3 regions of the Pseudomonas sp. P129 genome follow, and region 3 is predicted to be linked to each of the others. Evidence: predicted binding sites of a transcription regulator. Region 3 holds the regulator's gene; each other region holds the start of a gene.
What was found. Region 3 encodes FliA, which starts transcription of late flagellar genes. Its sites were predicted from a motif close to CTAAAGTTTNNNNNNNNNNNGCCGNTAA; they were not measured.
Positions count from the first base shown of each region.

Region 1: the regulator FliA is predicted to act here: its motif matches at 6,737-6,764, upstream of KBY02_RS08775 (methyl-accepting chemotaxis protein).
Region 2: the regulator FliA is predicted to act here: its motif matches at 6,796-6,823, upstream of KBY02_RS18805 (methyl-accepting chemotaxis protein).

Region 1 covers NZ_JAGPYS010000002.1:814,286-824,957, reverse strand. Annotated here, with positions in the region: gene KBY02_RS08815 (Nramp family divalent metal transporter) at 1-934, opposite strand, end outside; gene KBY02_RS08810 (carbon-nitrogen hydrolase family protein) at 1,095-1,844, shown strand; gene KBY02_RS08805 (MFS transporter) at 1,851-3,104, opposite strand; gene KBY02_RS08800 (DUF1289 domain-containing protein) at 3,210-3,392, opposite strand; gene KBY02_RS08795 (hypothetical protein) at 3,395-3,766, opposite strand; gene KBY02_RS08790 (hypothetical protein) at 4,194-4,493, shown strand; gene KBY02_RS08785 (SMP-30/gluconolactonase/LRE family protein) at 4,604-5,704, shown strand; gene KBY02_RS08780 (DUF1206 domain-containing protein) at 5,813-6,649, shown strand; gene KBY02_RS08775 (methyl-accepting chemotaxis protein) at 6,855-8,840, shown strand; gene KBY02_RS08770 (substrate-binding domain-containing protein) at 8,859-9,779, shown strand; gene KBY02_RS08765 (DNA/RNA non-specific endonuclease) at 9,877-10,672, opposite strand, start outside.
Region 2 covers NZ_JAGPYS010000008.1:86,797-97,468, forward strand. Annotated here, with positions in the region: gene KBY02_RS18790 (AAA-associated domain-containing protein) at 1-229, opposite strand, end outside; gene KBY02_RS18795 (ABC transporter permease) at 252-2,006, opposite strand; gene KBY02_RS26605 (methyl-accepting chemotaxis protein) at 2,476-3,339, opposite strand; partial or broken gene KBY02_RS26610 (methyl-accepting chemotaxis protein) at 3,379-4,398, opposite strand; gene KBY02_RS18805 (methyl-accepting chemotaxis protein) at 4,580-6,610, opposite strand; gene KBY02_RS18810 (DUF6555 family protein) at 7,037-7,261, opposite strand; gene KBY02_RS18815 (manganese catalase family protein) at 7,688-8,569, shown strand; gene KBY02_RS18820 (hypothetical protein) at 8,606-8,803, shown strand; gene KBY02_RS18825 (ferritin-like domain-containing protein) at 8,896-9,393, shown strand; gene KBY02_RS18830 (DUF4142 domain-containing protein) at 9,462-9,980, opposite strand; gene KBY02_RS18835 (iron-containing redox enzyme family protein) at 10,315-10,672, shown strand, end outside.
Region 3 covers NZ_JAGPYS010000017.1:56,509-67,180, forward strand. Annotated here, with positions in the region: gene KBY02_RS24725 (chemotaxis protein CheA) at 1-1,932, opposite strand, end outside; gene KBY02_RS24730 (protein phosphatase CheZ) at 1,966-2,751, opposite strand; gene KBY02_RS24735 (chemotaxis response regulator CheY) at 2,771-3,145, opposite strand; gene fliA (RNA polymerase sigma factor FliA) at 3,402-4,142, opposite strand; gene fleN (flagellar synthesis regulator FleN) at 4,139-4,972, opposite strand; gene flhF (flagellar biosynthesis protein FlhF) at 5,088-6,416, opposite strand; gene flhA (flagellar biosynthesis protein FlhA) at 6,428-8,557, opposite strand; gene flhB (flagellar biosynthesis protein FlhB) at 8,888-10,024, opposite strand; gene fliR (flagellar biosynthetic protein FliR) at 10,025-10,672, opposite strand, start outside.

The DNA of each region.
Region 1 (10,672 bases), on a different contig from region 3:
TGCCGGAAATACTGGCAAACAGGGTGGCGAACACGCCGATGAAGAAGATGTACCAACCCAATGGGCCGAAAAAGATTTCCAGGGCCTTGCCCAAATCCGCCAGGGTGTTGACCTGAATACCGTTGGGCCGCAGGATTTCGACGCCCACCACCCAGATGGCCAGGTTGATGACGATGCCGACGATCACCGCGAACAGCAGATCGTTGCGCTGGATGCGCTTGTGCTCCGGGCCGGTCCAGCCTTTTTCACGCATCACGTAAGGGTGGACGAAGTTAGCGATCGACCCGGCTACGGCACCGATCACCGAGACCGCCACCAGCAGTGCGCCGTGCACGCCCTCATCAGGCGGAATGCTGAAGCCGATGGTGCCCTTGATGATGCCGGTGACGTCGGGCCCGGACATGATCGCCAGGGTCAGAAACGCCAGGGTCATGATCGCCAGCAGCACCTTCATTACGCCTTCGATCATTGCGTAGATATTGCGTCCCACCAGCAGCCAAACGGCAATCACCACTGCGACGGAGCAGAGCAGTGGCTGGTCGATGTGCAGCAGCATGGCAAGCGCCTCGCCAGCGCCCTTGATCATGTAGGCGTTGATCAAATGCCCCATGAGCAATGCGTAGCCAAGCATGAACCAGGCGAACAGCGGGTGCAGTTGCGCGTAACCCTGGAGGATGGTCATGCCCTGGTTATTGCAGAGCTGGAAGCGGGCGATGATGTTGACGATCAGAAACCTGAGCAACAGCGAAATCGCCAGTACCCACATCATGGCGTAGCCGTAACTGGCGCCTGCCACCGATGAGGTGATCAGATCGCCCGCGCCCAGCCAGGACAGCACGGCGATGATGCCGGGCCCCAATAATTTTGCAAATTTCTTGAGACGAGGTTCGGCTACTGGCGTGGCCGTTTCTTTGAGAGACGGGGTAAGCGGCATGCGGTGAATCTCCGTTTTTTATTGTAATGAGATGTCAGTCACTGCCAGACAAGATAAGACGTCGTACAACATGGGTCGTTGGTAAAAATGTAACTATGTGTGAACCGGCTGTGATGCAGGCTAAGCTCGCGTCTGCCAACCCCGTTTATCTGGAGAGCCCATGACGTTTCCAATACTCGCCGCTGCTCAATTCTGTTCTGCACGGGGAGATATCGAAAGCAATCTCTCCGGGCATCTGGCGTTCATGCAGCGGGCAGCTGAACTGGGCGCCCGTTATCTGCTGTTTCCCGAGTTGTCACTCACAGGCTACGAGCCGGATCTGGCTCGCGAGTTGGCTTTGCTTCCAGACGATGCGCGTCTGGCGCCGCTCGTGGCACTGGCTAAAAAATTGCGACTGACGACCACCCTTGGCGTGCCGCTCAGGGGGCCGGACGACAGCGTGCTGATTGGCGCACTGACCTTCACCGCTCGGGGCGATGTCATCGCCTACGCCAAGCAATATCTGCATCCCGGCGAAGACGTCGTGTTCAGCGCCGGCAACGAGGACTGCTATCTGCCAGTTGATCAGCAGCGAATCGGTCTGTGCGTGTGTGCCGACTTCGCCCACGCCGAACACGCGCAGCGCATGGCGCAAGGCGCAGCCTGGGTGTACGCAGCCAGTGTGCTGATCTCGCCGGGAGGCTATGAATACGATGCCGGACTGCTTTCGGGGCATGCCCGCCGTCACTCGCTGCCGGTGTTGATAGCCAATCATGGCGGGCCGACCGGCGGCTGGCAGTCGGCGGGGCGCAGTGGTCTGTGGGACGAGGCAGGGCGCTGGGTTGGCGGGATGCAAGGTGAAGGAGGTGGTCTGGTAATCGCAACCCGCCAGCGCGAGGGCTGGCGGGTGAGGGCGGTTACGGTGGACTAAGGGTGGTCACGCGCCCACGGCATTGTCCGCTTTGAGCTCGGGCTCATTATGCGAGCGCGAAAGGGTCTCCGGCACGGCCAGCCACAACAGGCAGAACGCGACCGCTGCCACGCCGGCGAGGGTCAGAAATGCCGCGCTGTAACCTGCTGCATGCACAACAAAGCCCGCCAGGCTGTTGCTCAGCGCTGCACCCAGCCCGAATAGCGTGGACAGCGCACCCAGACTCACGTTGAAACGCCCGCTGCCTTGAGTGAGGTCCTTGACCATCAAGGGGAACAAGGCACCGAACAGGCCCGCGCCGATGCCGTCAAGCATCTGCACCGCCACCAGCCAATAGGGATCATCGGAGAGGGTGTAGAGCACACCGCGAATCGGCAAGAACAGAAAGCCGGCCAGCAACAGTGGCTTGCGCCCCCAGACATCCGCTTTCATGCCGACCAGCAGCGCGGCCGGCACCATCACCAGTTGGGCCGCGACGATGCACGCCGAGGTCAGCGGTGTGGCCATCTGCATATTGATTTGCGACAGCTTCTGACTCACCAGCGGCAGCATCGCCGCATTGGCCAAATGGAACAGCGCGCAGCAGATACCGAACATCAGCAGCGGTTTATTGCTCAACAGCGCAGAAAGGCCTGACGGTTGATGACCACTGACGTCGTGGCTGGCATCGAAACCCCGCGCCACGTCGTGATCGATGGCGTCTGCGGAAACGAAGCTGACCGCGACAATACTCGCCAGCGCCATGGCGGCCATCAGGTAGAACACCGCAATAGGTCCGAAGAGGTAGGCGAAGCCGCCAGCCAGCAGGGCTGCGCAGGCATTACCGGCGTGGTTGAACGTTTCGTTGCGCCCGGTACGGCGGGTAAACGCTTTGGGCCCGGTGATGCCCAGGGAAATGGCCGCGATGGCCGGTGCAAATACCGAGGCCGCAATGCTGCTCAACGCCTGGGTCAGGGCGACAACGGAAAAAGACGAGGTGAAGGGCAGAATCAGGCAACTCAGCGTCACCAGCAAGGCCGCCACACCGATCATGGCGCGCTTGTAGGGCGTACGGTCGATCAGCGCCCCGGCAGGTGTCTGGGTCAGCAGCCCGGCAATGCCGGCAATGGTCATCACCACGCCGATGCTGGCCGGGTCCCATTTGTGCACCGCCAGCAGATAGATCGCCAGATACGGGCCCAGGCCATCGCGGACATCGGCAAGGAAGAAATTCAGGCTATCCAGTGAAAGGGTGTTGCGGCGATCTGCATGACTGACCAAGAGTGAGATTCCTGTAATTCGTCCGACCCCAGGCAACCGAGTCACGGGTAATACTGACCCGGGCCGTTTTAAAGAAGTTTCCGCACCCAAGATGAAATTTAGGCTTCAAATGCTCTTTTTCTGCAGGCTTTTCAGTCGCTGGGTCGCGCGTTGCACGGCAGCCATTTTTTCGGGCCGTTTCATGCGCTTCCACTTGCGGATATCGTCTTTGGTACGCCCGCAGCTCACGCACAGATCGCCGCTGAGCTGGCACACGGAAATGCACGGGTTTTCGATGTCCTTGGCCATGCTCAACCTCGGCTGGCGTATTTGCGTTTGATGCGCTGCTGCCAGTTGCCCGCGTTCTCGCGCAGGCACTGCTCTTCGCAGTCGACATGCACATGCGCCGCTGCATTCGACAGGCTGACCTGGGCATCGTCAAGTGCCTCTACCGTGAGACCGATCATGCGCTCGTCCAACCCGCGCTGCAGCGCAGCGTTCTTGTCGGCCAGCGTATCAAACACCCACACCACCTGCAGGCTGGCCGGGAATGCTGCGTAATCGACTTCATGAGTCAGCCAGCAGAAACCGGGCATCTCGGCCTTGGCGGTCTCGCAGGCGTGCGTCAATGCGCTCACCAGACGCCGATCTGTCTGGGCCTGTTCGCGTTTGCTGGAGGGCATGGTGGACCTTGGAGTGTAGAGGGAAAGATGGTAACGATACCTGATGCCAGTATTGCTCGCAGTACTGATCAACCACATACAACGGGGAATGGTGCCTGGCGTCGGTACCCGCCACGTGACGCGCCACAAACAAATGAATGTTTATTGTTAAACACAAATTTGCGATGAGTCCCTCATGATCTTCTGACCGGGATGATGGAGTGTATGATCGCCGTTCAGGTAGTCTGGTATTCAGTAAATCAATGTAGTTTCAGCTGGGCTAAAGAGCGTTACAGGATTAAAAAGCCAGGCGGTTGAGCTGTTTTTAATGTATGGACAAGGAGCGTGACATGGCATTTGATACCTATAGGTACATCGAAGGTATTCCGGGCGAATCGTTTGATGAAGTGTTCAAAAACTGTATTGAGCTTTCCGATTTTGATGTGAAATGAAACTCATCCTTCACAGTGTGCTGATTCTGGCGCTTTCTGTACTGCTTACCAAATGGCTTGTCGCTTTGGACCTGCTGGCCTCGCTACTTCAAACTGAAACAGGCCTCGATCTGTATGCTTCAGCTACAAATACCCTGGGCATAATCGGTGGCGAGGATGGAGAGTTCATGCTTCTTGCCTTGACGGTATTCGTCATGCTGGTTCCATCGGCGTTTCTTGTGGGCGTTGCAGCTAAAAGGCTTCATACGTTCAGAGCAAAACGGCAGTCAGCAGCAAATAAGAGAGCCGGCAGATAATACGCAGTGCTGTCTGATTGCACGCGGCCATTATTCAAGCCGCCCAGCGGTATCTTGTAGGATGACGTGCGGCCGCAAGACGCGCGCCTTTCCGACAATAAAGATAATGGATGCTCATCATGGAATTCTCATCATCAGGCAGCACACCCGATCAAAGCCGCAGGGGGTTTCTCAAGCAGTCGCTGGCCGTTTCTGCAACCGTTGCCGCCATTGGCGCATTGCCGCGTCTTTCCAGCGCTCAGCCGCTGACCCAGCGTTATCCCGACCCTTTGGTCAGTGTGCTGGACGACAGCTTTACCCACATACGAATATTCAATGCCAGCGTCGAGAAACTGGCCAGCGGCATGCGCTGGGCCGAAGGGCCGGTGTGGATCGGTGACGGTCGCTACCTGCTGGTCAGCGATATCGCCAACAATCGCATCATGCGCTGGGACGAGGTGACGGGTGAGCTGTCGGTGTACCGCGAGCACTCGAACTTTTCCAATGGCATGTGTCGCGACCGTCAGGGCCGGCTGCTGGTTTGTGAGGGCTCCAGCACGACCACCGAGGGGCGGCGCGTGACGCGTACCGAGTACAACGGGCGCATCACCGTGCTGGCCGACAGATTCGAGGACAAACCTTTCAATTCGCCCAATGACATCGTCTGCAAACGTGATGGGTCTATCTGGTTCACCGATCCCACTTTCCAGGCCGAAAGCAACTACGAAGGTCAAAAGGTCAAGCAGGAGCAACCCTTTGGCGTCTATCGCATAGACCCCGCGAACGGCAAAGTCTCCAGGGTGATCGATGATCTTGCCGGTCCGAATGGCTTATGTTTTTCGCCGGATGAAAAAACCTTGTATGTGGTCGAGGGGCGCGCCAAACCCCACGGCCTCATCTGGGCGATAGCGGTCAACGAAGACGGCACGCTGGGCGAGCGGCGCAAGCTCATCGAAGGCCTGGACTACGCGGCGATCGACGGCATCAAGTGCGACGAGAGCGGCAATCTGTGGTGCGGCTGGGGCGGTAACGGTGATCCCAAGGCGGATATGGAGAAACTCGACGGTGTACGAGTGTTCAATCCTCAAGGCAAGGCCATCGGCCATATCAGCCTGCCCGAGCGCTGCGCCAACGTCTGCTTCGGCGGGCGAGAGGGCAATCGGCTGTTCATGGCCAGCAGCCATTCGCTTTATTCGGTGTTCGTGAACGCGCGCGGTGCCACGTTTGCCTGACAGCGCGTGACCCGATGACGGCGTATGACACGACGCGTCGTCAATCGGGTCGAACCCCTCGGACTATGCCCGGTCTGTTCCTGTAATTACTTTCAGGGATAGTTATTTATGTCGGCGCAACGCGGCCTTGTTCTACTTGCGCGAGGCGGTTATGCCGCCCGTGGGGTTGTTTATCTGATTATTGGTCTGTTCGCGGTACTGGCGGCGCAGGGCTCCTCGCAGCCGGCCGACAGCCACAGCAGTCTTGAAGCGCTATTGAGCCAGCCCTTCGGCGGCGTTCTGGTCGGGGTGGTGATCGTCGGTCTGCTGGCGTTTGCGGCATGGCGTGTCTTGCAGGCTACCCGGGACGTTGACCATCATGGCCGCGAATTCAAAGGGCTGGTGATTCGCGGCGGTCTGTTGGTGGGCGGCTTTACTTACGGCGCACTGGCGTTCTTTGCCTTGGGGCTGCTGGTCAGTGGGCTGAAGAGCTCCGGAGGCTCATCGGGTGGTGGTCAGGCCAAGGACCTGCTGGCAGCCATTCTGTCCTGGGATCACTCCAATCTGCTGGTCTACGTGGTCGCCCTGGTGCCCCTGGGGTTGGGCATTGTGCACATCATCAAGGGCTACAAGGCGTCCTTCGAGAAGTATTTCGAGGCCGATGAAGACGTGATGAAGTACGTGCGTCCGGTATCGCGCTTCGGCCTGATCGCCCGCGGCGTGGCGTTCATCGAAATTGCCGTGCTACTGGCAGTGAGCGGTTCCAGTTATCAGGCCATGCACCCGCCGGGCATGAAAGATGCGCTCAACGGTTTGCAGGATCTGCCCGCAGGCGGCCTGGTATTGCTGATCGTGGCACTTGGGCTGATTGCGTTTTCGGTGTACAGCTTCGCCCAGGCGGCCTGGCGCAGGATCAATATGGACGTGCCTGACGCGCCGGAGGCTGTAGCGCGCCATTTCCGCTGATCCCGTATTCTGGTAGAGGACTGCGTGACGTCTCAGGTCAGGCAGTCCCTTAGTGGCGCCTGCCAGTAAAAATAATGTGATCTACGTCTCAAGTCGTCCTTGGTGTGGCCGACATTCTCTTTAGCGCTGCGATCATTTTCCGGACTGACGTTCTCCACGCGGGCCCGGATCAGATTCAGCGCAATAAAAATAAAAGAGGATAGCCATGACCATTCTTCAGCGAGTGATCGGTGGGTTTGCTGTGCTGGTGTTACTGCTGCTCGCCATGGCAGGTATCAGCTATCAAAGCACCCATTCCATAAGCGATCGGATCAGCGTCATCACAGGGCAGTCCGCACCCTTGAGCAGGGCGGCGAGCGAGCTTTACGTGCATGTGCTGCGCGCCAACCAGGCACTGCTCGGGATTCTGGTCAGCACTGATCCCAAACAGATCGATGATGGCAAGCAGCCGTTCAACGACAGCATGACCCGGTTCAATCAGTTGCTGGACAGCACGCCTGCCTACATTGGCGATCGTGCCGAACTGCGCGACAACCTGAACCAGCAACGCCAACTGAGTGCGGCTTATGCCGAGCAGGCGCAGACGCTGATTGCCAGCCATCGACAGCACGTTCTGCAGGCACTTCAGAGCCGAGTGTTGCAGGGCTACAGCAGCAGTCAGGGCGCGCAACTGACCGGTTATCTTCGTGACTATATTGCCCGCGAGCGCAACGCCGGCTCCGCCGAGACGGTGGCGGCGGGGGAAAAGCTGTTACTGGACGTCGGCAAATCCTACGAAGGTCTGGCTGCCCATGCCGCCACACCGAATATTCAGACCTTGCAGCGCGTGCTCAACCTGCAGGATGAGGTGATCAGCAGCCGCACACGGGAGCTCATCGCAGTCGACCCGCGCGCTGGCCGGATTGCCAGCGTGATGGTCAACCGCTTGCTGAACGACCTGACCGGCAGCGACGGCGTTTATCAGGCCTACAGGCAGGAAGCGGCACTCGCCGAGCAGGTCGACAAACAGCGCCAGGCAGCGGAAACCCGTCTTCAAGCAACGCTGGGCAAGATTGGCGAGTTCGGCAATCAGTCACTGGCGGTGGCCAACGAGGCCAAGGCCGGGGCTGATTCGACCATCGCCACCAGCCTCAGCCTGTTGCTGATCGCCTGTCTGCTGGCCGTCATGGCGGCAGCGATCATCGGCACATGGGTCGCCTTCAGCCTGCGTCGCCCTCTGGCGGCGTTCCGCGAGGTTTTGAAGACGCTCACCAGTGGCGACATGCGGGTACGTTTCGACGTCAGCCGCCGCGATGAGTTTGGTGAGTTGGGGGGTTATCTCAATGAATTCACCCAGTCGTTGCAACAGACGTTTCGTCAGCTGATCGGGTCGGCCGATGCCCTGGCGCTGACCGCCAGCCAGAACGCGCAGATCAGTGAGCAGACTACCCGCGTGGTCGACGAGCAGAAGGATCGTCTCAACTCTGCCGCGTCAGCCATGAATGAAATGGAAAGCACGGTCGAGGAAGTCGCCCGTCGGGCTCAGGACACCCGTGGCGCGGTGGACAGCACCAGTGAGTTGACCGGGAAAGTGCAAAAGCGCGTGGCTGAAACCATCGTCAACATTCGCCAGCAGGCTGAGCAGGTCAACAAGGCGTCTGCGGTGACCGACGAGTTGCAGAAATACGGGCAGAACATCGACGGCATCGTCGACGCCATTCGCACCATTGCCGAACAGACCAACCTGCTGGCGCTCAACGCAGCCATCGAAGCGGCGCGGGCTGGTGAGCAGGGCAGGGGCTTTGCGGTGGTGGCCGATGAGGTGCGCTCGCTGGCCAGTCGCACTCAGACCTCCACCAGCGAGATCCAGGAAATGATCGGGCAGATGCAGAGCAAGATCCATTCGGCGGTAGAGGTGATGAACGAAAGCCAGATCCAGTCCGACCATTGCGTGACACTGGCCTCCGGCGCTGATCAATTGCTGGTGGAAATGGGCGAGGCGGTGGATGTGATTCGCGACATGAACATTCAGATCGCTGCGGCCACCGAACAGCAAAGCGCGACCGTGCAGGAGACCAGTCGCATGGTCACGCACATCAACGATTCCGCCCAGCAGGCCGCCGACGGTGCCGAGCAATCGGCAATCAGCAGTCAGGACCTGTCGAAAATGGCCAGGGATCAGCGCGAGCTGCTCCATCATTTCAGCGTTTAACGCCCCGGGAGTCAGAACATGAAACAGTGGTTATCGATTTCCCTGAGTGCGAGCCTGCTGTTCGCTGGCCTGGCGCAGGCGGCCACGCCGCTGATCGGTGTAGGCATGGCCAAATATAACGACAACTTCCAGACCATCCTGCGCCACGGCGTGGAAAAACAGGTAGCCCTGCTGGACGCCGACATTTTCATGGAAAACGGCCAGGACGACGTGGAGCTGCAGATGCGGCAGTTTCGCAATCTGGTGAACTCGAAAGTCGATGCCATCGTTGTCGCGATGGTGAGTGGCAAAAGTGCACCGGAAATGATGCGTCTGGCCAACGAGGCCAAGGTTCCGCTGGTATTCGTCAATCGCAATCCTGAGCCTGCCACGTGGCCTGCACTGACGGCGTTCGTCGGCTCCGACGAACTGGAATCCGGCACATTGCAGATGGAAGAGCTGGCTCGCCGTGCCAATTACAAGGGCAATGTGGTGATTCTGGTCGGCGACCCGAGCAACAAATCATCGGTCATGCGCACCGAGGACGTGGAGAAGGTGGTCGCCAAGTACCCGGACATGAAGGTTGTGCAGAAGAAAATCGGCAACTGGGAGCGCAGTCAGGCTGCGACCATCGTGATTGAATGGGTCAAACAGGGCGTTGACTTCTCCATCATCGCCGCCAACAACGACGAAATGGCCATTGGGGCAATCATGGGGCTGGAAAAAACCGGTAAAAAGGCGGGTGATTACCTGGTGGGCGGGATCGACGGCACCCCGGACGGTTTGAAGCTGATGGCCGAAGGCAAGATGGCGGTGAGCGTGTTCCAGGATGCGCTCGGGCAGGCTAACGGCGCAGTGGATGCCGCGATGCGCATGGCGCGCGGCGAAACCCTGGCGTCCCCGGTCATCTGGGTGCCGTTCAAGCTCATTACTCCGGAAAATCGTCAGCAGTTCGAGTAGTGCTCAGGTTACAAACGTGTGGCGCTGGGCGTCACACGTTTGTGTCCTTGCTGCACACTCGGGGTCGAACATGGAGCAGGGCGCGCTTACCGGCAAGTCAGACTCGAATATCCTGCGGTCCGCGGATCTGGGCTTCGATGCGTGTGCCGGTCAGGCGTTCTTCGTTGGAGAAGCCGTCGTAGCTGGACAGGTCGCCAAAGCGAATGCCGGTGAGTTGTTCGATCTGCGCGACGCTGCGTTGCCAGGTTTTGAGTGGGCCGAACATGATGTCCAGCTTACCCAGCTCGCGGGTCTGGTCGATCATGTAGGCGCTGGCCGAAGGCTTGCCGTCATCACCGAGAAACGCCACGACCTTCCAGAATGCAGAAGGGATTTTGACGTTGCGGTAGCTGCGGTCGTCGTCGCGCAGCACCGGGCCGGTGAACACCGTTACCCGTGATTTCCAGCGTCGTGTGTTGTCGAGAATGTAGTCCTCGAGTTCCAGCCAGGTCTTCTGGTTGAACGCGCCCATCTGCGGCGAGCAGTTGGTGAAGTGGAAGGTGTCGCTGTTGGCAACTTCGGCTTCCTTGCCCCAGTTAGGGTCCTGACGCCGAACCAGATGGCCGCGATCCAGCAGGTTGTCGGCATACACGCTCTCGCCAATCTGCGCCTCGGCGGGCAGACGGCCGTCAAATGCCCAGGAATCCTTGCTGCGCTTGACCTCTACACTGTTGGCACCGTCAATGTTGACGCCGACATACAGCGCCAGACGCCGACTGCGCGACATGGTGATGGAAAAGTGCGTGTAATCGAGGCGATCGCCGGCGTTCTTCAAAGGATAGACGTCAGGCGCAAGCTCCTCGTCGGCAGTCGGCCAGGGCACGATAAAATCGCCGAGGAAGTTCTCTGCATAG
Region 2 (10,672 bases), on a different contig from region 3:
CACGGCGCGGGAAATTCACCTCACCTTCGGTGGGCACCACCAGCCCGGCGATGGAGCGCAACAGGGTCGACTTGCCCGAACCGGACCGGCCCAGCAGGCCCACTATTTCGTTCTCGTTGAGCGTCAGGGTCACGTCATCCAGCACCAGGCGCTCTTTGCTGCCTTTGCCGTACACATGTCGGACCTTTTGAACATCTACCAGGCAACGCGTTTCGACAGCCATCATGATGGCGCCCTCCCCTTACACAAGATCAGACAAGACTCAGACGTCGCTCGGCAAACCCGTACAGCGGGCGCCACAGCAACCGGTTGAACGCAATCACGAACACCGACATGACCACGATGCCCAGCGCGACGCGTGGAAAGTCGCCCGCCTGGGTCGCATTGGCGATGTACGACCCCAGGCCTGCCGCTTCCAGATGCTGATCGCCCCAGGAAACCGCTTCGGCGACGATACTGGCGTTCCACGAACCACCCGACGCGGTCAGCGCCCCGGTGATGTAGTAGGGAAACACGCCGGGCAGCGCGACACGCCGCCACCATTGCCAGCCACGCATGTTGAACATGGTCGCCGCTTCGCGCAGATCAGTCGGCAAGGCACTGGCCCCGGCGATCACGTTGAACAGGATGTACCACTGGGTGCCGAGCACCATCAGCGGCGACAGCCAGATATCCGGGTTCAGGTGCAGGCCGACAATCGCGATCACCGCAAAAGGGAACAGAACGTTGGCCGGGAACGCCGCCATGAACTGCGCGATTGGCTGCAAGCGTTCAGCCCAGACCGGACGCAGGCCGATCCAGATACCCACAGGCACCCAGATCAGGCTGGCGACGACGATCAATACGATCACGCGCACCATCGTCGCCAGGCCCAGGCCAAAGGCAGTGACCATGTCGCTGGCGCCCAGTGACGCCTCGATGAACCTGAACAGGTACACGCTGCCGGCCAGGCAGGCGGCCATGACCAGACCCAGCCACGCGTAGTCGAGCACGCGGGCGACGCCTGGGGTGAGCTTCACTTTCCACAGCCGGGAGATCACGCGCCCGTCGATCAGCATCAGGCATTTCCACGGTGCAGCCAGGACCGAGCCCAGCATCGGTGCGACACGGGAGCGGCCCAGCACGCTGTACATCCACGAGCGCGGACGCTTCGACGATGCGGTTTGCTCGAAGCGGAATTTGTCCGCCCAGGCGACGATCGGCCTGAACAGCAATTGGTCATAGGCCAGAATCACCAGCGCCATTGCGCCCACTGCCCAGGCAATCGCAGCCAGGTTTTTCTGCTCGATGGCCAGCGCCAGCCAGGAACCGATGCCCGGCAGATTGACCGTGGTATCGCCGACCGAAATGGCCTCGCAGGCGACCACGAAAAACCAGCCGCCGGACATCGACATCATCATGTTCCACACCAGCCCCGGTATGGCGAACGGCAGTTCCAGGCGTGTAAAGCGCAGTACTGCAGATAACCCGAACTGACGGCTGACTTCATTCAGGTCACTGGGCACAGTACGCAGTGACTGATAGAAACTGAACGCGAGATTCCAGGCCTGGCTGGTGAAGATGGCAAAGATCGCTGCGCATTCAACGCCCATCTGCCGACCGGGAAACAGGCCCATGAAGAAGGTCACGGTGAACGTCAGAAAACCCAGCACCGGTACCGACTGAAGAATATCCAGCGCCGGGATGATCACCTGCTCGGCCTTGCGACTTTTGGCTGCCAGCGTGGCGACGACAAAGGTAAAGATCAACGAAGCGGCCAGCGCGATGAACATACGCATTGTAGTGCGCAATGCATATTCGGGCAGGCGCGCCGGATCGAGGCTCATGGGGCTTGAATTAAGCACCGCCAACGGCTGCATCATCTGGCCAAGGCCATAGATGAACAGGCCAATGAACAGAGTCAGGATGGCCAGGCAAATACCATCGGCCCAATAAGGCGTGCGTGCACCGGGTTTGACGAAACGGGGCGTCCGCAGGCTTTTACCGAATTCAAATATCGAATGCATTGCTCACCTCGAGCCGGCCGCGCAGGCGCAGACCCACCCGCTTTATAAGCAAACAGGCAGTCAGCGATAACAGATAAAGGCCGTGAGTTAATAGTTGCCGGACAGTGAGGTAAAGCTTATAGCGTTTCGATCAACAGTAGAAACCTGCATAAGTAGCTCATGTTTATCTGTCAGTATCAGTGATATATACCAACGTATAGTTATATAACTGTGGCTCTGTTGTTCAGGCCAGTTAAGCGTTGTACAAAAGAACATTATCGTGCCCATGCTCCTCCGGGCATGCCGTTCCGGACGCGACTATCGTGCGACGCTCCGCGTCGTATGCCGTTCCGGACGCTCTGCGTCCTCACTTGAGAAAGCGGTGCGGCCTGGAGCTGTGACGCGGAGCGTCACGAACTGCGTTCCCACGCGGGAGCGTGCGGCACGACAGATGTCCGGCTGCTCCGCGTGGGCACGAACGTCAGGTGGATCACACCCGGAAGTGGCTGACCATCATCTGCAGCTGGCCACCGAGACGTGCCAGCTCGACGCTGGAGGCTGCGGTTTCTTCGCTGGCTTCGGCCGTCTGTTCGGATACATCGCGAACGTTGACGATGCTGCGGCTGATTTCGTCGGCCACCGAGCTTTGCTGTTCGGCAGCGGCAGCGATCTGCTGGTTCATCGCCTGAATGCTCGAGACGGTCCGGGTGATGCTTTCCAGCGACGTACCGGCCCTGCGCGTCAGCTCAACACTGCTGTCTGTCAGGGTGCGGCTGCCGAGCATGATGCCCGACACCTGACGCGTGCCGTTCTGCAATGCCGCCACCAGCCCTTCGATTTCTTCGGTGGACTGCTGGGTACGCTGCGCCAGGCCGCGAACTTCGTCGGCGACCACGGCAAAACCCCGGCCGGCTTCCCCGGCACGTGCTGCTTCGATAGCAGCATTGAGGGCCAGCAGGTTGGTCTGCTCGGCGACCGCCTTGATCACATCCATGACCTTGCCGATCTTGTCACTGTCCTGCTCCAGCACGTTCATTGCGTCAGATGAGCGAACCACTTCGGCGGCCAGTCGCTCGATCTGCTGGATGGCTTCGCCGACGACCTTATCGCCGTCGCGCGCCTGCTGGTCGGCATCGGAAGCCGCCACGGAAGCCTGCTCGGCATTGCGCGCCACTTCGTGCACCGTCGCCGACATTTCATGCATGGCGGTGGCCACCTGGTCGGTCTCGACCTTCTGACTGTTGACCCCTGCACTGGTCTGCTCGGTAACTGCCGACAGCTCTTCAGCCGCGCTGGCAATCTGTGTGACGCCATCGCGTATACCGGAGATAAGTTCGCGCAGGGTTGTCCCCATGCGCTGGATGCCTTGCTGCAAGACGCCCAGCTCATCGCGTCGGGTGACCGCTTCGGTATGCGTCAGGTCGCCGGACGCAATACGCTCGACGATGGCCAGCGTATCGCGCAATGGCCGGGTGATCTGACGCGTGATGATCACCGCGGCAAGTATGCCCAGAAGCATGACCAACACCACACAACCTATCTGCAGGCTGCGCGCGTGAGCGGTGTCTTCCTTGCCCATCTGCATCTGCAGGCCGTACAACTCTTCGCCCAGCTTGACGATGGTGGCGCCCTGGGTGGTCAGATCCTTGCGCACGCTCGCTGCTGTCTGAGTGGTTGCCTTGAAGGCATCGACCGAGCTGCGGTAAGTGCGTAAAGCGCTTTCAAACTGTGCGATCTGTTCGCGGTTGGCAGGACCAAAAGCGGCCTTGAACCTGTCCAGATGACTGATCGCGCTATCCAGTTGCTGGAAGGCTGCTGTCTCGGTCTTGTCGTTCGGATTGCCGGTATAGCCGCGCACTTCATAACGCACCAGAACCAGGTCTTGCCGAGCGCTGTTCGCCAACTGGGCCAGATCGAAGCGTGCCGGGTCAGCAGGATCTATCTGCAGGACGGCATTGTTCAACGACTCGACGGCCTGCATCGCTGCTGTGCCATTGGCGGTCATCTCATTGCGCACTTTGGCACCGGCCTGATACACGGCGCGCATGCTGTTCAGGGATGCTTCATAGTCGCGGGTGACATCGGCCAGTTCGCGCAGCGGCTTGAGATTGACCGGGTTGTTGAAGCTGACGAGCAGTGATTGCTGCTGTGCCTTGAACACATCCAGCTTGCTTTGCATATTCTGTGCTGCGGTTTCATCGCCGTCAGTCAGCATGTATTGCAAACGCGCGACTCGCAGATTGGTCAGGTTGTCACTCAGCCTGGTGATATCGCCGATGCGGTCGGTGCGATAGATGAGCTTGTCGAGGCTGGTCCAGCCAACAAGGGCGAGGACAGCCGTGAAGAAAAGAACGGTCCCAAAGCCCAATGCCAACTTCATGTTGACGCTGATATTCGCAAATCTGCTGTTCATAAAATCTCCTGAAGATGCTTTTTTGTGCGCAACGAAAGAGCTGAGATTTGTTTTTATGGACAGCAAACCCGCGCGCCAGAGCTATCGGCCGCAGAAGAGCAAAACTTGATCGGAAAAAGGCAATCCGCGCGAGCGCGCCGATTCGGGAGGGAAATCGGGGGCTGAACAGCCCCCGACTCAATCAGGCAATCAGTTTGAAACGCGCCACGACATTGCGCATGTCGCTGGCGACCCGCGCCAGTTCATCGGCGGTAACCGCGTTGTTGTCGATACCCAGCATCAACGTCCCGGAGCTGTTACGAATCTCCATGACATTGCGGTTGATGTCTTCGGAGACCGCATGCTGCTGCACGGCGGCACTGGCGATCTGCGTGTTCATCTCGACGATACGCTCCACGCCCTGACTGATGCTCGACAGGCTGCCCGAGGCATCGCTGGCGGCACTGATGCACGCATGAGCCTTCTGCTGCCCGGCCTGCATCTGCTGCACGGCAGCGTCGGTCGCACCTTGCAGTTGCTGAATGATGCCGCGAATTTCTTCGGTCGACGCCTGGGTGCGCGAAGCCAGCGTGCGGACTTCATCAGCCACCACGGCAAACCCGCGACCCTGCTCACCCGCCCGTGCAGCTTCGATGGCGGCATTGAGGGCCAACAGGTTGGTCTGATCGGCAATGGTGCTGATGACCTGGATAACGCCACCAATCGACTGACTGTGCAGGGCCAGCGCCTGGACCTTCTGGGCACTGAGTTCAACTTCTTCGGCCAGCGCCTGAATGGTCGAGTGTGCCTGGTGCATGATGCGCAGTCCGTTACGTGATGCGGTGTTCGCTTCATCGGCGGCCAGCGCAGCACCTTCGGTGTTCTGCGCCACGTCGGCGACGCTCGCGGTCATCTCGTTGATCGCGGTCGCCACTTGCTCCGTTTCAGCCTGCTGCGCGTTCATCGACTGCTTGGCCAGGCCGATGGATGCGCCCAGCCGGGACGCTACATCCGTCAGTTCGTAAGAGGTGCGGTCCATGTGCGAGATGGAACTGGCGAAGGCGTCGGCCATCAGGTTCAGGCCGTTGGCGATATCCGCCACTTCGTCTTTGCTGACGACCGCTACGCGTGCACTCAGATCGCCCTCGCCCAGACGTCGGGTAACGCCCAGCAGGCTGTCGATGGTCAGGCGCAAGGCGCGGTAGATGCTGCAGAATGCGTAGAGCAGCAACAAACCCATGATCACACACATCGCAATGACTATTTCGCGTTGCAGCACCAGGGCGTCGTAGCGCGTATTCAATTCATTCTGAAGCGCGGTCTGAATTTCGTCCTGAGCCTTGTAGAGACCCGAGACAACGACATTGCCGCGCGCACTCAGCGCCTGACCCTGCTGCACCGAAAACTCTGTGCCTTTTACGTACGCGTGCAGGTCGCCGCGAAAGCTGTCCATCGCTGCAGTAGCGGTAGTGATCGGGTCACTGATGCGCGCGGCCAGCTCTGGCGAACGGCGCTTGAGCAGTCGAATGCTTTGCTCCAGCTCCGCCCGAAATTGCAGTTCGATCTTCAGCAGGCTTTCCAGCGAGCCGCGCATCGATACACTCAGCCCCTGACCGGTTACCAAACCTGCCGTGATGCCGCGGATCTGACCGGCGACGTTGATTTCCCGAGGCATACGGATGGTGCTCAGGTCGATCAGAAACAGCGAGGCGTAATCTTCGTCCAGCACCATGCCTGAGGTCGCCGAGACGTAGTAGATAAAGTTGAGAGTCTGGGCCAGTTGCTCGTTCCACTGGGCGAATACTTCATCCTGCGACAGGCCTGGCTTGATACTGTCCATCAGGGAGCGGGTGCTTTCACGCAGGCGCTGTACGCGGTTCTCGGTTTCCAGCTGCTGCCCTTGGCGTGCGTCCATGTCGGCAAGATTGGCAAGAGCGGTTTCGAGCTGAGCGCGATTGCTGATCACATCCTGAGCGGCAGAGGCATCGCCGGCGAGCAGACGGTTAGTGGCCGCGCGCTGGAGCATGGAAAGTCGCAGAACGGGGGTGGTCAATTGCAGGTATTCACGGCCGACGCGCTCTTGCGCGACCGTGTCGATGCTTGCATTCAGGCTGTTGAAAACCCGAAGACCGAGAACGATCAGCGGGATAACGATAATGATGGCTAAAACGGCAAACTTGGCAGGGAAACGCAGGCGATTGGTCAGGTAGATACCAGGCGAAAGGATGTTCATAGTGTTCTCTTTTTAATTAGGGTGTCCGATCCGGGCGGAAAAGCTCCTTTCTTTGCATCACGGGTAGTACAGGGCAGCTATGCCGTGCTGAACGAGGTCATCCATTCAGATAGAGGCACATTGACATCACTTGAGAGCAGTGGCCTGTCAGGAAGTTCAATGGGTGCTATAGCCTGATACCCGGGCTATCGACCAAGCCACGGTTAACGTGAGGTCAGGATCATGGGGCGAATGGCGGGCGAGAGCGCTTTACCGCTAATACGCTTGCGGCAGGCATGATCCGAATGAGGGTATTCAGGTCAATCAGGCGGGAAACAACTGTTCATCTGACAGTCTGGCGACCGTAGACTTTGCAAAAGAGAAATACCGTCGTGCGACATCGTGACGCACGACGGTAGGTGTCGTATCGAGGTGATCGAGGGCTCTTCAAGCCCTCGCCCACTCCACGTTCGACAAACCGAGCTTTTCCGCCTGAGGCTTGCTCAGCTTCGGCACCGGGTCGGAACGGTACTTGGGGATCGCACCGAACCCGGCATCCACTGAAGCCCAGTGCCAGGCCTCTTTATTGTCCATGGCGCCTGCTCTTATGTAGAACGTCTTGTAACTGCCATGCAGCAGGTAATCGATACGGTAGTGTTTTTCATCAGCCATTGTGGTGCTCCTGCTTTGTCGACTCGCAAAACAGATCACAGCAGTTTCAAAAAATTCAAAATATTAATGTTATCATTTAAATGATATCATTTAGCCACACCCCGATGTATCTTTATAACTGAACCCTAGGGTTTAGTTGGCGATAGAGTTTGTTTATAACTGCACTTTTACGCTATTTTCAGCGGGAAACAGTGACGGCCGCCGAGCCGGTTCAAACAGGCTTCTCCGCCACGATGAACGGACATTCAGCGCAGCATAGGGAATAATAAAATTCTATTGAACTGCAGTTTAAACACCGTCGGTCCCCTTTAAAAAGTTAGCAGTAACGATCGTGCTCCTCAGTCTCTCATAACCTGTGACTGCGTTGAATCGAGCCCATGCACATGGGTTGACGCTTCCCGAGAGATCAAAGCCTGAGGATACGACATGTTCATGTATAACAAGCGACTTCAATATACCGTACGCGTAGCAAGACCCAATCCTGGACTGGCCAACCTTCTGCTTGAGCAGTTCGGTGGGGCTCAGGGTGAACTGGCCGCCGCCGGCCGCTATTTCACGCAAGGGTTGAGTGAAGAAGATCCAGGCCGTAAAGACCTGCTGATGGATATCGCCACCGAAGAACTGAGCCACCTTGAAATCGTCGGTTCCATTATTGTCATGCTCAATAAGGGCGCCAAAGGTCAATTGGCTGAAGGCACCGAAGAAGAAGGCGAGTTGTATCGCTCTATCAACGGTAACGGCAATGACTCACATATCACCAGCCTGCTGTACGGCTCCGGTGCGCCGCTGACCAACTCTGCCGGCGTGCCCTTTACAGCGGCTTATATCGATACGATCGGCGAGCCAACAGCGGACTTCCGTTCCAACATCGCCGCAGAATCAAGAGCCAAGATTGTTTACGAGCGATTGATGAACGTGACCGATGACCCTGGCGTTAAAGAAGCGCTGGGCTTTCTCATGACTCGGGAAATCGCACACCAGTTGTCGTTTGAAAAAGCCCTGCACGCCATCCAGCCCAACTTCCCGCAGGGCAAGCTGCCGGGCATGCCGGAATTCACCAACAAGTACTTCAACATGTCCGGCGAATCCAATGTACGCGGCGCCTGGAATCAAGGCGGCGATTGGGAGTATGTGGAATCCCCACAAGCGGCTGTCGATGGCGGCGATGGTACGGCCTCGGTCACGCTCAATGAAAAGGACACCGAGGCGCTGGAAATGATGAAGGAACGGACCCAGTCCGACCCGGCCGCCAACCCGATCACCGGGGCGGACTTGGGTTCTGGTCTGGTCCAGGGCAAAGATGCCTGAAACGGCAACCCTTGTTATGTCCAGGAGAATGGAATCATGAAGAAACTTCGCTCCAGCACATCCCCTTCGCCGCAGGGCGAGTTCGATACCGCCTTGAGCGATGCGGTATTTGTAAACGGGCTTCGTGCCTTCGAAGCCCAGGCGCTGCTTGCACGCCGAGGCTTCCAGGTGGTGATGGCGATCAAGGGTTTCGGCGTTGGAACCCTGCTTGAAAACAACCTGCCACGGCGCTGATCTCACAGCGCATCAAACCCGACTTGTCCACAGGCCAGCAGGCAATCCGCTCGTCTGTGGACAAGTCTCTCTTCGCTGAAAAGGGCAAGAACATGACTCGCACGACGATAGAAGATTTGTTCATTCACGAACTTTCAGACGTTTACAGCGCTGAAAAGCAAATTACCAAAGCACTCCCGCGTCTGGCACGCGCTTCGACCAATCCACTGCTGGCAGAAGCCTTCAAGGCTCATCTTGAAGAAACTCAGGGTCAGATCGATCGTATCGATGAATTGGTGGAAGGCGCTGGTCTGAAGCTGAAACGCATGAAATGCGCGGCCATGGAAGGTCTGATCGAAGAAAGCAAGGAATTGCTGGAAGAGATCGAAAAAGGTGCAGTGCTCGATGCCGCGTTGATCGGCGCATGCCAGAAGGTCGAACATTACGAGATCGCCAGTTACGGCACACTCATCGCAATGGCCAGACATTTAAATATGAAAGAGGCAGCCGCTTTGTTGAGTGCCACGTTGGCGGAAGAAAAAGGCGCAGATGAAAAGCTCACGGAGATCGCCGAACAGGGCGGAACCCAGGCGGCCACTTCGAAAAAGTAATCATGGTTCACAGCGTCAGCCGCATGACGGTCTACAGGGTGTAGATCCCGTCATGCGGGCCAGTGGAATTACTTCTTGGCAGCATCACCGCCATGCGCAGCAGCGAGTTTTTTCGCATGCTCCAGATGCTTCTCCAGCGTAGGCAGCGTTGCCTTTGCAAACGCCTTCAGCTCTGGATCCTTGCCATTCTCGGCCTCTTCCTTGTACAGCTTGATCGCCTGCTCATGCGCGGAGACCTGATTGTTGGCATAAGCCTGGTCGAACGACTTCTCGCGCATCTCCAGAATCATTGCCTTGGCTTTGTCCATCAGCATAGGGTCTTCGGACACTTCAAGGTTCTTGCTTTTTGCGATTGCAGCCAGCTTCTCATTGGCAGCGGTGTGATCCGTGACCATCTGCTTTGCAAATTCCTTCACATCTGCAGAGACACCTTTCTCATCCTGTGCGAGCTTGCCAACCTGAACTTCGGCGATGCCTTTAGCAGAAGCGTCTTCTACGAAATCATCAGCGTCCTGAGCAGCAACAGCCATTTGCGAACCTAGCGAAAGTACAACGGCAATGGCGCTCATGCGAAAATAATTGGTCATTTTCGGTCATCCTTTTATGGGCTGAATACGTCATCGTTATCGACGACATGAACGTTACGACCTGCTTCAAATACCTGCGTTCAGCCTTTTTGATCAGACGCGGCATACGCCGGTACCACGGCCACCTGATGCTGATGTAAACCCGAACCGGCAATGCATTTTTTCCGCGCGACCATCGCCCCCTGGAATAAGCACGATCGCCACCTATCGGCGCCCGGAAAATTACGCTGAATTTCCCTGTACCGAGGCACTCACTTATCTACGCTGCATAGAAAAACAGAAAGTCCCGAATGACTGCGTCAACGTGATGTTCAACTGCCGAGGTACGATTTTCATGACGTCTCTTCAAGTGATGACAGGCGATGCCGTCGTCAAAACCGTCGTTGAAGAAGCCCGTTCAAAAACCGTCTATCAATCATGGATGAATGAACGTGCTCCCGAACATCAACACGATGCGGTCATGTTTCTGAATCACTGCCTGGTCTTGGCCGAGCGGGAACACTGCGACCTTCCGGCCCAGCCTGAAGCGCTTGAACAGTGGATGGAGCAGAACGTAGGGGTCGTGGCTGATCAATATGCGCTCTATCTCGAGCAACGCCGCGCTGGAAAACCGAGACGGTTTTTCAAGAACAAAGCGCACGCGATGTATTTCATTCAGCAGGTCGCACCGACCAAAATGGTCGACGGCGCCT
Region 3 (10,672 bases):
GAAGATTTCGTTGACGTTGACCAGCGGGAAAGCGAAGGCCTGGTTGCCCAGCATCACCATCAGGGTCGGCATGATCGCCAGGGTCAGCGGCACCTTGATGACGATCTTCGAACCCTGGCCCTTGGTCGAGTAGATATTGATCGAACCGTTGAGCTGGGAGATCTTGGTCTTGACCACGTCCATGCCCACACCGCGACCCGACACATCGGAAATCTCGGTTTTGGTCGAGAAACCCGGCGCAAAGATCAGGTTGTAGCAGTCGGTGTCACTCAACCGATCGGCTGCATCCTTGTCCATGACGCCGCGCTTCACAGCAATGGAGCGCAGGACGTTAGGGTCCATGCCCTTGCCGTCATCGGAGATCGACAGCAGGATATGGTCGCCCTCCTGCTCTGCCGAAAGGATTACCCGACCGCCGCGGGATTTGCCCGTGGCTTCGCGCTCTTCCGGCGTTTCGATACCGTGGTCGACCGCGTTACGCACCAAGTGGACCAGCGGATCGGCAAGCGCCTCTACGAGGTTCTTGTCGAGGTCGGTCTCTTCACCGACCAGTTCCAGGTTGATCTCTTTCTTGAGCTGACGAGCCAGGTCACGAACCAGACGCGGAAAACGACCGAAGACCTTCTTGATCGGCTGCATGCGGGTTTTCATCACCGCAGTCTGCAGATCGGCAGTCACCACATCCAGGTTGGAAACTGCCTTGGACATGGCTTCATCGCCGCTGTTGAGACCCAACCGCACCAGGCGGTTACGCACCAGAACCAGCTCGCCGACCATGTTCATGATCTCGTCCAGTCGGGCGGTATCGACACGAACCGTGGTTTCAGCCTCTGTAGCCACCGGCTTTTCGCCGCTGGGTGCAGGAGCGCGCGCAGCGGCCGGAGCCGCAGCGGGTTTGGCCGGCTCGGCTTTCGCAGCAGGCGCCGGAGCAGGCTTGGCAACAGGAGGCGGCGGTGGCGGAGCAGCCGCTGCGGCTGCCGGAGCAGGCGCCTTGGCAACAATCGCCTCAGGCTCGAACTTGCCCTTGCCGTGCAATTCGTCGAGCAGGCTTTCGAATTCGTGATCGGTGATTTCGTCCGATGCAGCCGCAGCAGCGGGTGCCTTGGCAGCAACGGCTACAGGTGCCGCAGCTACGGGAGCCGCTACAGCGCCATCAAACGAGCCTTTGCCGTGCAGTTGATCGAGCAACGCTTCGAATTCGTCGTCGGTGATTTCATCACTGGCAGGCGCTGCACTGCCCTGCGCCACAGGTGCAGGGGCCGGAGCGGTTGCGGCATCGGCCGCAAATTTGCCCTTGCCATGCAGCTGATCGAGCAGGGATTCAAATTCCTGATCGGTGATCTCATCACCCGCCGGCGCAGCCGCTGCTGCTGGCGTCTGTGCAGGCGCTGCAGACACCGGGCTGGAGCCGTGCAGCGAATCGAGCAACTGCTCGAATTCATCATCGGTAATCTCGTCGCCAGCCGCCGGTTCTGCAACCGGAGCAGCAGCCTGTACTTCAACCACCGGCTCCGGCTCAGGGGCAACGGCCTCGTCGGCGGATTGTGGCTCGGCCAGCCGCGCAAGTGCGGCCAGCAGTTCTGGCGTCGCCGGGGTTACGTCAGTCCGTTCACGTACCTGACCAAACATGCTGTTGACGGTGTCCAGTGCTTCCAGGACCACGTCCATCAGTTCGGAATCAACGCGACGCTCACCCTTGCGCAGGATGTCGAACACGTTTTCGGCGATGTGGCAGCACTCCACCAGCTCATGGAGCTGGAGGAAGCCGGCGCCCCCTTTTACAGTGTGAAAACCGCGAAAAATTGCATTGAGCAGGTCAGCATCATCCGGTCGGCTTTCCAGCTCGACCAATTGCTCTGACAACTGCTCCAGAATTTCGCCGGCCTCTACCAGAAAATCCTGAAGGATTTCTTCATCGGCGCCGAAGCTCATGGGGTGCTCCCTAAAATTAACCGTCAACAGACCTTAGAAGCCGAGGCTCGATAGCAGATCGTCTACATCATCCTGTCCGGATACGACGTCTTCACGTTTATCGGCATGAATCTGCGGACCTTCACCCTGAGCGAGATGTTTTTTAGGATCTTTTTCATCGAGGATGGATTGTTCGTCATGTTCGATGCCTGCGAAGCGATCGACATGACTGGCCATGAGCACCAGTTTGAGCAGATTGCTCTCGACTTCAGTGACCAGTTGCGTCACACGCTTGATGACCTGACCGGTAAGGTCCTGGTAATCCTGGGCGAGCAGAATGTCATTCAGATGTGCGGAAACCTGATGGGTTTCCTTCTCGGTACGCGTCAGAAAACCATCGACCCGCTTGGCCAGCTCGCGGAACTCTTCGGCACCGATTTCGCGGCGCATGAAACGTCCCCAGTCGTCGCTCAACGCCTTGGCGTCGGAACTCAGGCCGTTCATGACCGGCGTACTCTCCTCCACCAGGTCCATGGTGCGGTTGGCCGCATTCTCGGTCAGCCTCACCACATACGACAGGCGTTCGGTAGCATCCGTGATCTGCGACACTTCCTCGGCTTGAGGCATGTGCGGATCAATGTGAAAGTTTACGATTGCACTGTGCAGCTCACGAGTCAGCTTGCCCACTTCCTGATAAAGGCCGCGGTCGCGTGTCTGATTGAGTTCGTGGATCAGTTGCACAGCGTCACCAAAACGACCCTTTTCAAGGCTGGTGACAAGTTCCTGCGCGTGTCTTTTTAAGGTCGACTCAAAGTCGGCCATCGAATCATTGTTATCCATAGCGCCCTCGCGGCTTGCATCAGCTATTGACGCGTTCAAAGATCTTGTCGATCTTGTCTTTCAGGGCTTGGGCAGTGAATGGCTTGACTACATAACCGTTCACCCCAGCCTGGGCAGCTTCAATGATCTGCTCACGCTTGGCTTCGGCAGTGACCATCAGCACGGGAAGGCTCTTGAGGCGTTCGTCCTTGCGGACTTCGCGCAGCAGATCGATACCGGACATGCCAGGCATGTTCCAGTCCGTCACCAGAAAGTCAAAGGCACCGCTCTGCAGCATCGGCAATGCGGTCAGACCATCATCCGCTTCCGATGTGTTGGTAAACCCCAGATCACGCAAAAGGTTCTTGATGATCCGCCGCATCGTTGAGAAGTCATCAACGATGAGGATTTTCATGTTCTTGTCCAATTCGACCTCCAAGCAGTCTTTAACGCGTTCAGCACCTGAACACGCTGTTCACTCAATACTGGCACAGCACACCCCCGGCTGTACGAAACGACGACGGGCTTGGCACAACAACAGGCAAAGACCTGAGAAACAAGCCCATCAAGGCAATGCCTGACAGGCTTCTGACGGGTCCATCCTGTTACCACGTAACGCTCTGCACAGCCGGCTTGCAGTCAACGCGCGGCCATAGACCGCACATTGCCTGTCAACGCGCTCGCCACTCCCCCAAACGCCCTCGCAAACGAGCTGCGCACTGGCTGTGTAACTGACTGACCCGAGATTCGCTGACCCCCAGAACCTCTCCGATTTCCTTGAGGTTCAGCTCTTCGTCGTAGTACAGCGCCAACACCAGACGCTCACGCTCTGGCAGATTGGCAATTGCATCGGCCAACGCAGCCTGGAAGCGCTCGTCTTCCAGGTCGCGCGACGGCTCAAGCGAACCGCTTGCGCCATCCTCGTGCAGCCCTTCATGATCGCCGTCCTGCAGCAGGTCGTCGAAACTGAAGAGGCGGCTGCCCAAGGTATCGTTCAAAATCCCGTAGTAATCATCGAGACTTAACTGGAGTTCGGCCGCAACCTCGTGATCTTTAGCGTCACGGCCGGTTTTAGCTTCAATTGCCCGAATTGCGTCACTCACCATGCGCGTATTGCGGTGTACCGAGCGTGGCGCCCAGTCCCCCTTGCGCACTTCATCGAGCATCGCACCACGGATGCGGATGCCGGCATAGGTCTCGAAACTCGCACCCTTGGTGGAATCATACTTGGTGGAGACTTCAAGCAGGCCGATCATGCCGGCCTGGATCAGATCCTCGACCTGCACGCTGGCCGGCAAGCGCGCCAGCAGATGATAAGCGATACGCTTGACCAAGGGCGCATAGCGCTCGATCAACTCGTATTGTGAATTACGGGAAGTCTTGCTGTACATCTGGTAGCCGCTCGCAGTCATTGCACAGGCCCTGCACTGGTCTGGTGAACGAGTCGCTCAACGAAGAACTCGAGATGACCCCGCGGGTTGGCTGGCAACGGCCAGGTATCAACCTTCTGGGCAATGGCCTTGAAGGCCAGTGCACATTTGGAACGCGGGAATGCTTCGTAAACGGCGCGCTGTTTCTGTACAGCCTTGCGTACGCATTCGTCGTACGGCACGGCGCCTACATACTGCAGCGCAACATCGAGAAAACGATCCGTCACTTTGGTCAGTTTGGCGAACAGGTTGCGCCCTTCCTGCGGGCTCTGTGCCATGTTGGCCAGCACCCGGAAGCGGTTCATGCCGTAATCGCGGTTGAGCAGTTTGATCAGGGCGTAGGCATCGGTGATCGACGTGGGCTCGTCGCACACCACCAGCAGCACTTCCTGAGCGGCGCGCACGAAGCTGACCACCGACTCGCCGATACCGGCGGCTGTGTCGATCACCAGCACATCGAGGTTGTCGCCAATCTCGCTGAACGCCTGGATCAGGCCGGCATGCTGAGCGGGCGACAGATGCACCATGCTCTGGGTGCCGGACGCAGCGGGTACGATCCGAACCCCGCCCGGCCCCTGCAACAGCACGTCGCGCAACTCACAACGCCCCTCGATGACATCGGCAAGCGTGCGCTTGGGCGTCAACCCAAGCAGCACGTCGACATTGGCCAGACCCAGATCGGCGTCCAGCAGCATGACGCGACGGCCGAGCTCGGCGAGGGCCAGTGAAAGGTTCACTGACACGTTAGTCTTACCGACGCCACCTTTGCCACCGGTCACCGCGATAACCTGTACGGGATGCATGCTGCCCATGTTATTTCTTTACCTTGTCTTGCGTAGACCGAAACCACATCGAGGGCTGCACGTGCGCAAATGAACACCGCATGGCAGACCGTTGACGCAGGGACATTCCAATAATATCCATCACTTAACCCACTCTCTTGCCAGGGGTGTGATAGAGGTCAGCAAACATATCAGCCATTGCTTCTTCACTAGGCTCATCCTGCATTTGCACACTCACCGCGCGGCTTACCAGTTGATGACGACGCGGGGTATGCAGGTCATCAGGAATGCGTGGTCCGTCCGTGAGGTAGGCCACAGGTAATTCGTGACTGATCGCCAGGCTCAGGACTTCACCGAGGCTGGCTGTTTCATCAAGCTTGGTCAGAATGCATCCGGCCAAGCCACAACGTTTGTAACTGTGATACGCGGCTGTCAGCACCTGCTTCTGGCTGGTGGTTGCCAGTACCAGATAGTTGCGCGACTTGATGCCACGACCCGCGAGGCTTTCCAGCTGCATGCGCAGCGCAGGGTCACTGGCCTGCAGGCCGGCGGTGTCAATCAGCACCACGCGCTTGCGCAGCAGCGGTTCCAGCGCCTGAACCAGAGACTGGCCAGGATCGATATGGGTGACCGGTACGTTGAGGATGCGCCCAAGGGTCTTGAGCTGCTCCTGCGCGCCGATGCGGAAACTGTCCATGCTGACCAGTGCGATATTCTGCGGGCCATACTTCAACACGTAACGTGCTGCCAGTTTGGCCAGCGTGGTGGTCTTGCCCATGCCGGCAGGACCGACCATTGCAATCACGCCGCCCTCTTCGAGTGGCTCGACTTCAGGGACGGCGATCATGCGGGCCAGGTGCGCCAGCAGCATGCGCCAGGCCTGACGAGGCTCGTCGATCTCCGGAATCATCGACAGCAGGTCGCGTGACAGCGGGCCGGACAGGCCGACACGTTGCAGGCGTCGCCACAGGTTGGCCTGCTGCGGACGAGTGCCCTGCAGCTGGTTCCAGGCCAGCGAGCCGAGCTGGACTTCCAGCAGCTCACGCAGGCCGTTCAATTCGGAGCGCATCGAGTCATAGGCGCGCTGGCCAATGGCAGGCTCGGCGGCCTGTGGCGGTGCGTACGCGAATGGACGCGGCGGCTCTTCGAGCGTCGGCTCGATGTGCGTATCGGCAGGGTTGCCCGGCTTGCCGGAAAACAGCTGCAGGTTGATCGATGCATCGCTGTCGCTGCGGTTGTTCAATTCGGCCTGGGCGGAAACGATACGCGACTGAGTCTTGCGCAACTCGTCTTCCAGCTCCATGTTCGGCACACGCGGTGCCAGGGCGGACAGCTTGTAATCCAGAGCGGCAGTCAGCTCTACGCCACCGGCAATGCGCCGGTTACCGATGATGGCCGCTTCAGCGCCCAGCTCATCGCGAACCAGCTTCATGGCTTGACGCATATCGGCGGCGAAAAATCGCTTAACTTGCATGACTCACTACCTCAGCCGTTTGGCCCGACAGTCGCTACGATGGTTACTTGCTTGTTGTCCGGAATTTCCTGATACGCCAGAACATGCATGTTCGGTACAGCCAATCGTCCAAATCGTGACAGCATCGCCCGGACAGGCCCTGCTACCAGAAGAATTACCGGCAACCCTTGCATCTCCTGACGCTGGGCGGCCTCGATCAACGAACGCTGGAGCTTCTCAGCCATGCTTGGCTCAAGAAGAACGCCTTCTTCCTGACCCTGACCAGCCTTCTGCAAACTATTGAGCAATATCTGTTCCAACCTTGGCTCCAGAGTGATAACAGGCAGCTCCGGCTCAACGCCTACAATGCTTTGGACGATTGCGCGGCTCAGACCCACGCGCACTGCGGCCACCAAAGCGGCGGTATCTTGACTCTTCCCGGCGTTGTTGGCGATAGCCTCTGCAATGCTGCGAATATCCCGCACAGGTACGTGTTCAGCCAGCAGCGCCTGCAGCACGTTGAGCAGCGAGGACAGCGACAGCACGCCCGGTACCAGCTCTTCAGCCAGCTTGGGCGAGCTTTTGGCCAGCAATTGCATCAATTGCTGGACTTCCTCGTGGCCGATCAGCTCATGCGAATGTTTGTAGAGAATCTGGTTCAGGTGGGTTGCCACTACCGTACTGGCATCGACCACGGTGTAACCCAGTGACTGCGCCTGACTGCGCTGGCTGATTTCGATCCACACGGCTTCCAGACCAAACGCCGGGTCTCTGGCGGTAATGCCGTTCAGGGTGCCGAACACTTGACCGGGGTTGATCGCCAGTTCGCGATCCGGGTAGATCTCGGCCTCGGCCAGAATCACACCCATCAGCGTCAGACGATAGGCGCTTGGCGCCAGATCGAGGTTGTCGCGAATGTGCACGGTAGGCATCAGGAAACCGAGCTCTTGCGAGAGCTTCTTGCGCACACCCTTGATACGCGCCAGCAACTGGCCACCTTGATTGCGATCCACCAGCGGAATCAGGCGATAACCCACTTCCAGGCCAATGATATCGATGGGCGTCACGTCATCCCAACCCAGTTCTTTGGCATCCTGAACACGGGTCGGCGAAGGCAGCAGGTCTTGCTGGCGCTGCACTTCGGCGATGGCCTCGACCTTCACCTGATTTTCTTTTTTCCACAACAGGTAGGCGCCGCCTGCGGCAACCAGCCCGAGACTGATAAAGGAAAAGTGCGGCATGCCCGGGACAAGGCCCATGACGATCATGATTGCAGCGGAAACCCCCAGCGCCTTGGGCGAGGCGAACATCTGACGATTGATCAGCTTGCCCATCTCTTCCGAACCGGAAGCACGGGTCACCATGATCGCTGCGGCGGTGGACAGCAGCAGTGATGGCAATTGCGCCACCAAACCGTCACCGATGGTCAACAGGGTATAAACACGGCCGGCGTCGGCGAAAGTCATGTTGTGTTGCAGGATACCGACCAGCATGCCGCCGATCAGGTTGATGAACAGAATCAGCAGACCGGCAATCGCATCGCCGCGCACGAATTTACTGGCACCGTCCATGGAACCGTAGAACTCGGCTTCCTGGGCGACTTCGGCACGGCGGCGCTTGGCTTCCGGCTGATCGATGAGGCCGGCGTTGAGGTCGGCGTCGATCGCCATCTGTTTGCCGGGCATCGCGTCGAGGGTAAAGCGTGCGCTCACCTCGGAAATACGGCCGGCACCCTTGGTGATAACCACGAAGTTGATGATCATCAGAATCGCGAACACCACGATACCGACGACGTAGTTGCCACCGATCACCACTTCACCGAAGGCCTGAATCACCTTGCCCGCCGCGGCGTGGCCGTCCTGACCGTGAAGCATCACCACCCGGGTGGAAGCCACGTTCAGCGCCAGACGCAGCAACGTGGCGACCAGCAGAATGGTCGGAAACACAGAAAAATCCAGCGGCCGCAGGGCGTACACGCAGACCAGCAGTACGACGATGGACAGTGCAATGTTGAACGTGAAGAACACGTCCAGCAGGAACGGCGGCATCGGCAACATCATCATTGCCATCATGACCAGCAACAACAACGGAACGCCCAACTGACCACGGCCCAGGCCTGTGATGTTGCTGCGTGCGCTACTGAGTAATTGAGAGCGATCCACTGATTCGTTACCTGCGCACTAGATCAAAACATTGACGCCGATGGCGCCCTGTATCGACCCTGTTGCAAAAATCTGTCCAACTTTTACAAAGCCAGTGGCGGTAAGGCTTTAGGCACAGAAGTCACGTAAATCCGGTGCGCTGAGCGCAGTCAGAAAATCTTCTCGTTTACCTGTGCAAGAACGGACGCGGAGCGTCCGGAACGGCATGCCCGCGCGGAGCATGGGCAGGTGTCTGCCGGAGAAATCTCGCTCCTCACGCTCCAGCGCGGGAAGGCCGTGGGTGACGCTCTGCGTCACAAACCTGCGCCGCACCACGCGTCCAGGAGCAGACTACGCGTCGCGCTGCAGGTCGGGCGGGATCTTGATGTCGCCCAGAGGGTCGGGGCGCTTGCCCTGACCGGCGCGGAACTGGCGGATCTGGTAGACGTAGGCCAGCACCTGGGCGACTGCCAGATACAGCCCGGCAGGGATCTCCTGATCAAGCTCGGTGCTGTAGTAGATAGAACGCGCCAGTGCCGCAGACTCCAGAATCAGGATCTCGTTATGCGCGCCGATTTCACGAATTTTAAGCGCCACCAGATCCGTACCCTTGGCCAGCAACATCGGCGCCCCGCCCTGCTCGGGATCGTATTTGAGGGCGACGGCGAAGTGTGTCGGGTTGGTGATGATCACGTCTGCTTCGGGAACGGAGGCCATCATGCGCCGCTGCGACATTTCACGCTGCAACTGACGAATACGTTGCTTGACCTCCGGGCTGCCCTCGCTGTTCTTGTGCTCGTCGCGCACCTCCTGCTTGGTCATCAACAGCTTCTTGTGCGCTTCATACAACACGAACGGCACGTCCGCTGCCGCGATGAATATCAGGCCGCACGCCATCCAGAAACTGCTCCAGCCCACCACCAACAGGCTGTGGATCATGGCCTGCTCGAGCGGCTCGTGAGCAATCGCGACCAGATCCTTGCGCTCATTGTTCAGGACCACCAGCGCCACTGCCAGAGTGATCAGGAATTTTCCGAAGGACTTGAGCAACTCGACCAGCGCATGCGGCGAGAACATGCGCTTGAGCCCTGCTGCCGGGTTCATGCGGCTGAACTTGGGCATCAACGATTTGGTTGCGAACAACCAGCCACCGAGCATGATCGGCCCCACCAGTGCGGCAACCAGCATGGCGATCAGAAACGGCAGGACCACGACCAGCGCATGCATCCCGGAACTGAGCAGCGCCTTGCCCATGTAGGACTGGTCCATCAGGGTTTCACGGGATATCGTGAAATTATCACGCATCAGTTCGGACATCATCAGGGCGATATCAGAGCCGAACATCAGTAACCCGCCCGCCCCCATCAGCATCACCACCAGCGTGGTCAGCTCCTTGGAGCGCGCGATCTGGCCGTCAGCCCGTGAGTCCTTGACCTTTTTTTCCGTGGGGTCTTCTGTCTTGTCCTGGCCATTCTCGTTTTCTGCCATTCAACGAGCCCTCACCATATCGCGCAACGCCTGCAATGCCTGCGTTGCGATCGGTTGATACTGATTGAGCATGTCACCCATCGTCATCCACAGAATGACCATGCCCAACACCAGCGTAAGCGGGAAGCCGATGGAAAAGATGTTGAGTTGCGGCGCGGCGCGGGTCATGACCCCGAAGGCGATGTTGATGATCAGCAGCGCGGTGATCGCAGGCAATACCAGTCGCAGACCCGAAGCCAGTGCCCAGCCCAGCCCATTGGCCAGCTCCCAGAAGTTATTGACCAGCAAACCACTGCCGACCGGCATCGTGGTAAAGCTCTCGACGAGAACCTCCAGCACCACCAGATGGCCGTTCATGGCCAGGAACAACAGGGTGACCAGCATCGTGAAGAACTGACCAATGGTGGCGGAGGAAACACCGTTGGTAGGGTCGACCATTGACGCAAAGCCCATCCCCATCTGCGTCGAGATGATCTGTCCCGCGATGACAAAGATATGGAAGAACAACTGCAACGACAAGCCCATCCCGGCGCCGATGATGATCTGTTCACCGATCAGCAACAGCGCGCTCAGGTCGAGCGCCTGCACGGGCGGCATGGCTGGGAGCGCAGGCGCGACCACTACGGTGATCGCCACGGCGAGATACAT